DNA from 2 places in the Lysinibacillus sp. FSL M8-0134 genome. Region 2 is predicted to be linked to the other one. Evidence: predicted binding sites of a transcription regulator. Region 2 holds the regulator's gene; the other holds the start of a gene.
The links. The regulator LexA, encoded in region 2, represses DNA repair genes until DNA is damaged. The targets are predictions, from matches to a motif close to CGAACATATGTTCG.

Region 1 (4,244 bases), 570 kb from region 2:
TTTCATTTCTACCTCTAAAGAAGCCAACAGCTGCTCTTTTTCTGCCTTTGTCAGCTTTTTGCCTTTTGTAGCCTTCGTAACATAAGATTCTTCTTCTTCCGCTACTTGTGTTGCACGAATCACATCAGGAATTTTCTTAATAATCGTTTGAGGCGTTATACCATGCTCCTCGTTATAAGCCATTTGCAATGCTCGACGACGTTTCGTTTCATCAATCGCCTTTTTCATTGAGTCTGTCATATTGTCCGCGTACATGATGACATGACCATTCGCATTACGTGCAGCACGACCAATTGTTTGAATCAATGAACGTTCTGAACGTAAAAATCCTTCTTTATCAGCATCTAAAATTGCTACAAGTGATACCTCTGGAATATCAAGTCCTTCACGCAATAAATTAATACCAATTAAGACATCATACGTCCCTTTACGTAGCTCACGGATAATCTCAATACGTTCTAGTGTCTTAATTTCAGAATGCAAGTATTCAACCTTTAAGCCCATTTCCTTCAAATAGGCGGTTAAATCTTCAGACATTTTCTTCGTTAACGTTGTCACTAAAACTCGCTCATCTCGCGCAATTCGATCTTGAATCTCATCGATCAAATTATCGATTTGTCCTTCGATAGGACGAACATCAATTACTGGATCTAATAATCCAGTAGGACGGATAATTTGCTCGACCATTTCTGGAGTGTGCTCCAACTCATAAGGTCCAGGTGTTGCGGATACATAAATGGCTTGATGCACTCGATTTTCATATTCTTCAAAACGCAATGGACGGTTATCAAGAGCAGATGGCAAGCGGAAGCCATGTTCTACGAGCACCCCTTTACGAGCTTGGTCACCATTGTACATTCCGCGAACCTGTGGAAGTGTAACGTGACTTTCATCGACTACAAGTAAAAAGTCATCGGGGAAATAATCAAGCAGTGTATACGGAGTAGCACCTGCTTCACGCAAAGTTAAATGACGTGAATAGTTCTCTATCCCAGAGCAAAAGCCCATTTCACGCATCATTTCTAAATCATAACGAGTACGTTGCTCTAGACGTTGTGCCTCAAGTAACTTATCCTCTGCACGCAACAACGCAAGACGTTCCTCTAATTCTTTTTCAATATTTTCAATGGCTTTTCGCATTTTTTCTTCACGTGTTACGAAGTGGGAGGCAGGGAAGATAGCCACATGATCTCGATCCGATAAAATTTCTCCCGTTAAGGCATCTACCTCACGAATGCGATCAATTTCATCACCAAAAAACTCCACACGAATACAATGCTCGTCACGTGATGCAGGGAAAATCTCCACTACATCTCCACGTACCCGAAATGTTCCGCGTGTAAAACTAACATCATTGCGCTCGTATTGAACATCAACAAGTTTACGCAGTAGCTGGTTCCGTTCGATTTCCATGCCTGTGCGAATCGATACAACCATTTCTCGATATTCTTCAGGAGACCCCAAACCATAAATACAGGACACAGATGCAATAATGATGACATCATCACGCTCAAATAATGCAGAAGTAGCAGAGTGACGTAGCTTATCAATTTCATCGTTAATGCTAGAATCTTTCTCTATATAGGTATCTGTCTGCGGTACATAGGCTTCTGGTTGATAGTAATCATAATAGCTGACAAAATATTCAACCGCGTTATTTGGGAAGAATTCTTTAAACTCACTATATAGCTGACCAGCTAGTGTTTTATTATGCGCCATAATAAGTGTTGGTTTCTTAACCTGCTGGATGACATTCGAAATGGTAAACGTTTTACCTGTTCCCGTAGCCCCTAACAATGTCTGATGACGCTTACCTGCTTTCACACCCTCCACTAATTCCGCAATTGCCTGTGGCTGATCCCCACTAGGCTGATATGGCGCTTGTAAATCAAATGTTTGCACACATGTCCCCGCCCTTTCCTTCCAATTTGTACATATATTTTAGCATAGCAGTATTAAAATTTCGAACATTTAACGAACGAATGTTTGTAAAAAAATTTTTCATCTCGTAAATTTGTAATAAATAACCGTGAAGCCATTAATACTTGTTACCCTCATAATAGCCGCTTCATCAGGTTTTCAAGCTTTTTCTATTCATTAGATTTTAATTTTAGAGTGGTAGTCACTATCTTTTGGGATGACGTTAGTCTTTTTTGATTGTCTTCTTTTATGGGGGACACGCATTTTTGGAGCGGGGACGCTTCTATTATGAGCAAGGGGCTTGCACTTTTGGAGTGAGTCTCCTCTTTTTATGAGCGGAGGCATTCACTTTTGGAGTGCCTCTTCTCCCTTTATGAGCTTAGTCACTCACATTTGGAGCGGGTCTCCTCTTCTTATGAGCGGAGGACTACACTTTTGGAGCGGCTTTCCCATTTATGAGCGGAGACATTCACTTTTGGAGCGGTTATCTTCTCTTTATGAGCGGAGTCACTCACTTTTGGAGCGGTTATCTTCTCTTTATGAGCGGGGACATTCACTTTTGGAGCGGTTCTCCTCCTTTTATGAGCGGGGACATTCACTTTTGGAGCGGTTATCTTCTCTTTACGAGCGGAGGACTACACTTTTGGAGCGCTCTTCTTATTTTACGAGCAAAGTCACTAATCCCCGAGTAGGTTTTCTATATTCTCCCTCAAATCACTTCCCCCTCTTTCAAACAAAAACCTATCATCAATAAACTCACCAACTATCCCTCCAATAAAAAATCCCGCTCTCCAATAGATCTGAGAGCGGGTTCGTCCATATGATTATTCTTCTGTTTGCTGCAAGGAATTTAGTTCGGCTGCGTATTGATAAAATGCGTGTTCATCCTTTTCATCGAGTGCTCTATCAATCAGAACCATGAGCTGCTCTTGACGATGCATACGCTGGATACGATTTAAAAATAGATCTAAATAAATCTCGTTTAATAATTTCTCTGCCTCATCAACTTTTTTTGACTGACCAACGGCTTTTAGAAAATCGGTATACGAATAATATTTATCCAACGATCTCACCTCGATCCTTTTCTAAATTATATGAAAATTGAAACTAAAATGCAATGCTTACGAATCGAAAATAACTTGGATTCGCTATTAATCTCTTGAGATTTAAAGCAAATTCTCTAAGCATTTCATTCTTTTCTGAATGCCCTTTAGCTATTTCCTCTATTTCAACAAATCCATTTTCTGTTCTACACTACCGTTAACAATAGAAAAAGGAGGCATTTCCCATATGACTAGCAATTTTGTAAATGGTTACTTAATTTCATTTAATACTTACATGCTACAACCTATTCAGCACGATACAAAAATTTTCACCCATGTGATTGACAAACATAATGAACTAATTGTTACACGCAAACCAATGCATGTGCTTCGCAAATCTTGCATCTCTTTAGGCACAACCTATGAAGCGGCAAAACAATCGGCTAAACGTTTCTTTGGCAATCAACATAAGCTCCCAATTGTCGTGGCCTTTGATTATGGGTATCCCTGTATATTTCTACCAACCTATTCACCGAATTCCATTCACAATATATGGATTGGATTACATGCAATTATAAATATCACACCTAGTCAATCGGGGTGTATCGTTACATTAAAAAATGAGAAACAAATTGAGTTACCTATTCAGTATGCTTCTATTAGTAAACAGTTTGTGAACGCATCCATGCTCTATAAATACTACATGAATGAACGAAAACAACTAAACCAAGATGCACCCTATCATCCACCCTTTTAAATAGAAAATCCCCCAAGAGCACCTCACTCTTGGGGGATATGTTTACTAATTAATTTTAGATCGTAAAAAGGCATTAATAAATGGATCTAAATCGCCATCCATTACTGCACCGACATTACCTGTCTCTTCATTCGTACGATGGTCCTTCACCATAGAGTATGGATGGAACACATAAGAACGAATTTGTGAGCCCCAGCCGATTTCCTTTTGCTCACCACGTATTTCATCTAGCTGAGCCTGCTGCTTATCAAGCTCTAATTGATATAATTTACCCTTTAACATAGTCATCGCTTTTTCACGGTTTTTAATCTGTGAACGTTCTGCTTGACATTGTACAACGGTACCAGTCGGGATATGTGTAATACGAACTGCTGAATCCGTCGTATTAATATGCTGACCACCTGCACCTGTTGCACGGTACGTATCAATTTTTAAATCCTCTGTACGAATATCGATTTCAATATTGTCATCAAACTCTGGCATAACATCACAAGAAACGAATGATGTATGGCGGCGACCAGACG
Region 2 (4,244 bases):
GATGCTATTGTAAGTTCTGGTATTGTACTCACAATGATTTCTATTTGGGGGCTGATTCAACAGTTTACGAATAATAACGTACTAGATTGGAAGCTAAGCATTGCCCTTACAACGATCACATTATTCTTGACGGCCAGTGTTTCATTATGGCTTGGTTCAAAACATCATCTTAAAACACTCCGTACAACAGGCTTTGTCATTTTGGTCATGGCGTTTATTAAGCTTATATTCTTTGACTTATCCGCACTTGATTTATTAATTAGAGCAATTCTGTTTATTACAATTGGTGGGATTGGCATGCTGTTGTCGGGTAGGTTGTTGAGGAAATAAAGAAGAAAAGAGATTCCAATGTATTTTGGAATCTCTTTTTACATTATGTTAAAATGATATCGAAACCTTACTATATTCCCCGCTTTTTAAAGTTCAACATTTCCCTAATCTTACATCATTCATTCTCTATTGTTTTTATCCAAATTTTCCATAACGACAAGTATTTTAATAGATTCTTTAATAACCTAACAATGTTAGAAGGACTTTTTATTGAACAATACTTACATGGATAGGTGAACCATACGATTTGTATGGGCTCCTATTGGTTTAGGAGGTCAAAAAAATGGAAATGGCTTATACAATCTTTATATTTTTATTTGGGCTTGTCTTTGGCTCTTTTTATAATGTGGTAGGTTTACGCGTCCCACAGAAGGAATCGATTGTCCATCCTCCCTCACATTGTACCAAATGTAATAGACAATTAAAGATGATTGATTTAGTACCAGTATTGTCTTATGTGTTTTTAGGGGGGAAATGTCGAACCTGTGGCTATACAATTTGTTGGATATACCCAGCAATAGAAATATGGACAGGTGTTTTGTTTGCCTTTGCTTATTGGCGGCTAGGTTGGGGCATAGAATTTATTGTAGCGCTTTTATTTATCTCCTTGTTCGTTATTATTATTGTTTCGGATTTAGCCTATATGCTCATCCCAGATAGGGTGCTTATATTCTTTTTACCATTCCTCGTTGTAGGTCGGGTACTATCGCCATTAACACCATGGTGGGATTGTCTTGTGGGTGCTGTCGTTGGTTTTGGCATACTATATGTTATTGCGGTTATATCGAATGGTGGCATGGGTGGAGGAGATATTAAATTATTCTTTTTAATTGGACTCGTTCTTGGCACAATCAATACACTGTTAACACTATTTCTGGCGGCAGTTATCGGTATGATTGTGGGGGTTATCATTTTGTTCAAGCGTAAGCAAGGAAGAAAAACACCCTTCCCCTTTGGTCCGTCTATCGCCTTAGCAGCGATCATTGTTTATTTTTATGGTGATTCATTAATCAATTGGTATTTAGGTTTTTGGTAATTGTCAATCTTCAAGTATATGGAGGGAAGCAAGTGAAACCGGTTATTGGCATTACAGCCTTTGTGGAGGATGATTTATCCGCTCATTTAAATGCTGCTTACAGTCAAAGTATTATTGAGGCGGGAGGAATTCCGCTTATTATTCCTTTAGGTGTTGAGGAGGATGCGGCTCAAATTTTAGCTCTTACAGATGGTTTATTGTTATCGGGTGGCTATGATGTGCATCCATTTCTATTCGGAGCAGAGCCATCACCAAAGCTAGGGAAAATTCATCCAGCGAGGGATACAGTTGAACTAGCTTTAATTGAAGCTGCTTTTATACGAAAAATGCCTATTTTCGGTATTTGTCGTGGAATCCAAATTTTAAATGTCGCATTAGGTGGTACTTTATATCAGGACATTGATAGTGACCATTTTAGTACGAAGTTGCTTAAACATGCACAGCAATCAGGTCGAGCTGTAGCTACTCATTATGTACAGATTATTGCAGATAATTTATTAGCAACTATTTTAGAACAAGAGAAAGTTGCTGTAAATTCGTTTCATCATCAGGCTGTGAATGTTCTAGCAGAGAAATTAAAAGTAGCAGCGAAATCAAGCGATGGTATTATCGAAGCAGTAGTTCATGAAGATTTACCATTTTGCTTGGCAGTTCAGTGGCATCCTGAGGAAATGGCCAAAGCAGGAGAAGAGAACGCTAAAAAATTATTTTCAGCATTTGTAGAGGCTAGCTTAAAGTTCAAAAAAGAAGCTTAGAAGGGCATAGAGTAAAGAATCCAATGCTAGTATGTGGATTCTTTTTTTGCGTAAAAAAGAGGATACATGCTCATAAGGAACATATAATCCTCGATACCTATTTTCGTAATTAATGCACACGACGGTAGAGACCAACAACTTGTCCTAAAATAGAAACTTGATCGACAATAATTGGCTCCATGGATGAATTTTCAGGCTGTAAACGGAAATGGTTTTTTTCTTTGAAAAAACGTTTTACAGTGGCTTCATCCTCAGCTGTCATAGCTACAACAATATCACCGTTATTGGCTGTTGCCTTTTGCTTCACAATGACTAAGTCCCCATCTAAAATTCCTGCTTCAATCATTGATTCCCCCATAATTTCAAGCATGAACAATTGATCTTCACTTGTGCCATACGTATCTGGTAGCGGGAAATACTCTTCAATGTTTTCAATAGCTGTAATAGGAGAACCGGCTGTAACCTTACCAACAAGTGGAACATGAATTACTTGTTGCTTTTGAATGGATTCTTCAGGCTCTAGAATTTCAATCGCACGTGGCTTTGTTGGATCTCGACGAATAAAGCCTTTTTGTTCTAATCGAGCTAGATGACCATGAACAGTGGAACTTGAAGCAAGTCCAACTGCTTCCCCGATTTCTCGTACTGATGGTGGATAGCCCTTAGCTCGTACCTCTTCTTTAATAAAAGCTAAAATATCCTCTTGTCTTTTTGAAACTTTTTTCATGAGTGCTCACCTCTTTTTTCTAATATCATTCTTCTTATTTGATAGTATAACAGAATGCGAACACGTATGCAAACATAGGTTCGAAAAGTGTTTGACAAAAACGTTTGTTCGCTTTATTATGAGAACATACATTCCGAACAAACATTCTACAAAAGGGGTTATGAACATGACATGGTTAAAGAAAAACACACATATTTCAATCTTGATGGGAGTTTGTCTACTATTTGCAGGATATCTTTACATTACTGATCCAGGACACGTTAGTTACGCTGAAATTCAAATCGAACACGGGGATAGCTTATGGTCGTTAGCAGAGCAATACCGTGGTAAAATGAGTACTGAAGATTGGATTAAGCTTGTGAAAACAGAAAATGAGCTAGCGGATATTAAAATTGTGGCAGGAAAATCTCTAGTCATTCCTGTAGTGAGTAATCAGGCCGATCCCATCAATACCATTGAAATTGCGAGAAACGAACAATGATCAATAATCAACTGTCGGCTGTTGTCTATTGCCGTGTAAGTACTGAAAAGGAAACACAAAGCTCGTCTTTAGAGCGACAACAAGAAGAGTTACTGCGCTATGCAAAAGAGCAAGGTTATGAGGTGAAGGGCGTTTTTAAGGATAAGCACAGCGGCTACGATGTAGAACGTGAGGGCTTACTTGAAATGCTTGATTTCATTAAAGAAAAGGGGATTAACGCCCTTTTTGTACAAGATGAAACACGTTTAGGACGTGGAAATGCAAGGATGGCTGTGTTGCATTTGTTACAAAAATCAGCAACAGATGTTTTCTCTATGCGTGATGCAGGACCGGTGCAACTAAACGAAATGGACACGATGCTGCTTGAGATTTTAGCGATAGTAGAGGAATACCAGCGTAGAATACATAATGCTAAAATACGTAGAGGTATGCGCCGTGCTGTAGAGAATGGCTACCGTCCTGAAAATAATTTATCGAATCGAGGTAACCCGCATGGTCAGGAGCGTAAGGAACTACCTGTAGATGAAATTGTCAAGCTGCGTAAACGTGGATTTACCTTTGAAGAAATTTCTATAACGCTTAGAGGGTTAGGTTTTGAAGTTAGTAAAGCGACTGTCCATCGCAGATTTCAAGAACATCAAGAAAGATTAGCAGGAAAATGATATAGCCTGCTAATCTTTTTTTATCTTCTGTACTTCGCTATTAATAGGAAGATAAGCTTTCTATGCTTACGTTAGTAGGTAGTTTAAAAGGGTGTTCTTTATTAATTCGATCATAAAACATAATGCCGTTTAGATGGTCGATTTCATGTTGGACAACAATTGCACCATAGCCCTGTAACTGCACGATGATTTCTTGTCCATTAATGTTATAACCTTTAACCTTAACACGTTCATATCTTGGCACAAAACCATG

Region 1: the regulator LexA is predicted to act here: its motif matches at 1,976-1,989, upstream of uvrB (excinuclease ABC subunit UvrB).

The regions. Positions count from the first base shown of each region.
Region 1 covers NZ_JBBPAJ010000001.1:640,869-645,112, reverse strand. Annotated here, with positions in the region: gene uvrB (excinuclease ABC subunit UvrB) at 1-1,902, opposite strand, end outside; gene MKY49_RS03185 (IDEAL domain-containing protein) at 2,745-2,984, opposite strand; gene MKY49_RS03180 (competence protein ComK) at 3,211-3,720, shown strand; one part of gene prfB (peptide chain release factor 2) at 3,766-4,244, opposite strand, start outside.
Region 2 covers NZ_JBBPAJ010000001.1:1,207,043-1,211,286, forward strand. Annotated here, with positions in the region: gene MKY49_RS05820 (DUF2339 domain-containing protein) at 1-330, shown strand, start outside; gene MKY49_RS05825 (prepilin peptidase) at 614-1,366, shown strand; gene MKY49_RS05830 (gamma-glutamyl-gamma-aminobutyrate hydrolase family protein) at 1,399-2,121, shown strand; gene lexA (transcriptional repressor LexA) at 2,231-2,848, opposite strand; gene yneA (cell division suppressor protein YneA) at 3,015-3,329, shown strand; gene MKY49_RS05845 (YneB family resolvase-like protein) at 3,326-3,991, shown strand; gene def (peptide deformylase) at 4,032-4,244, opposite strand, start outside.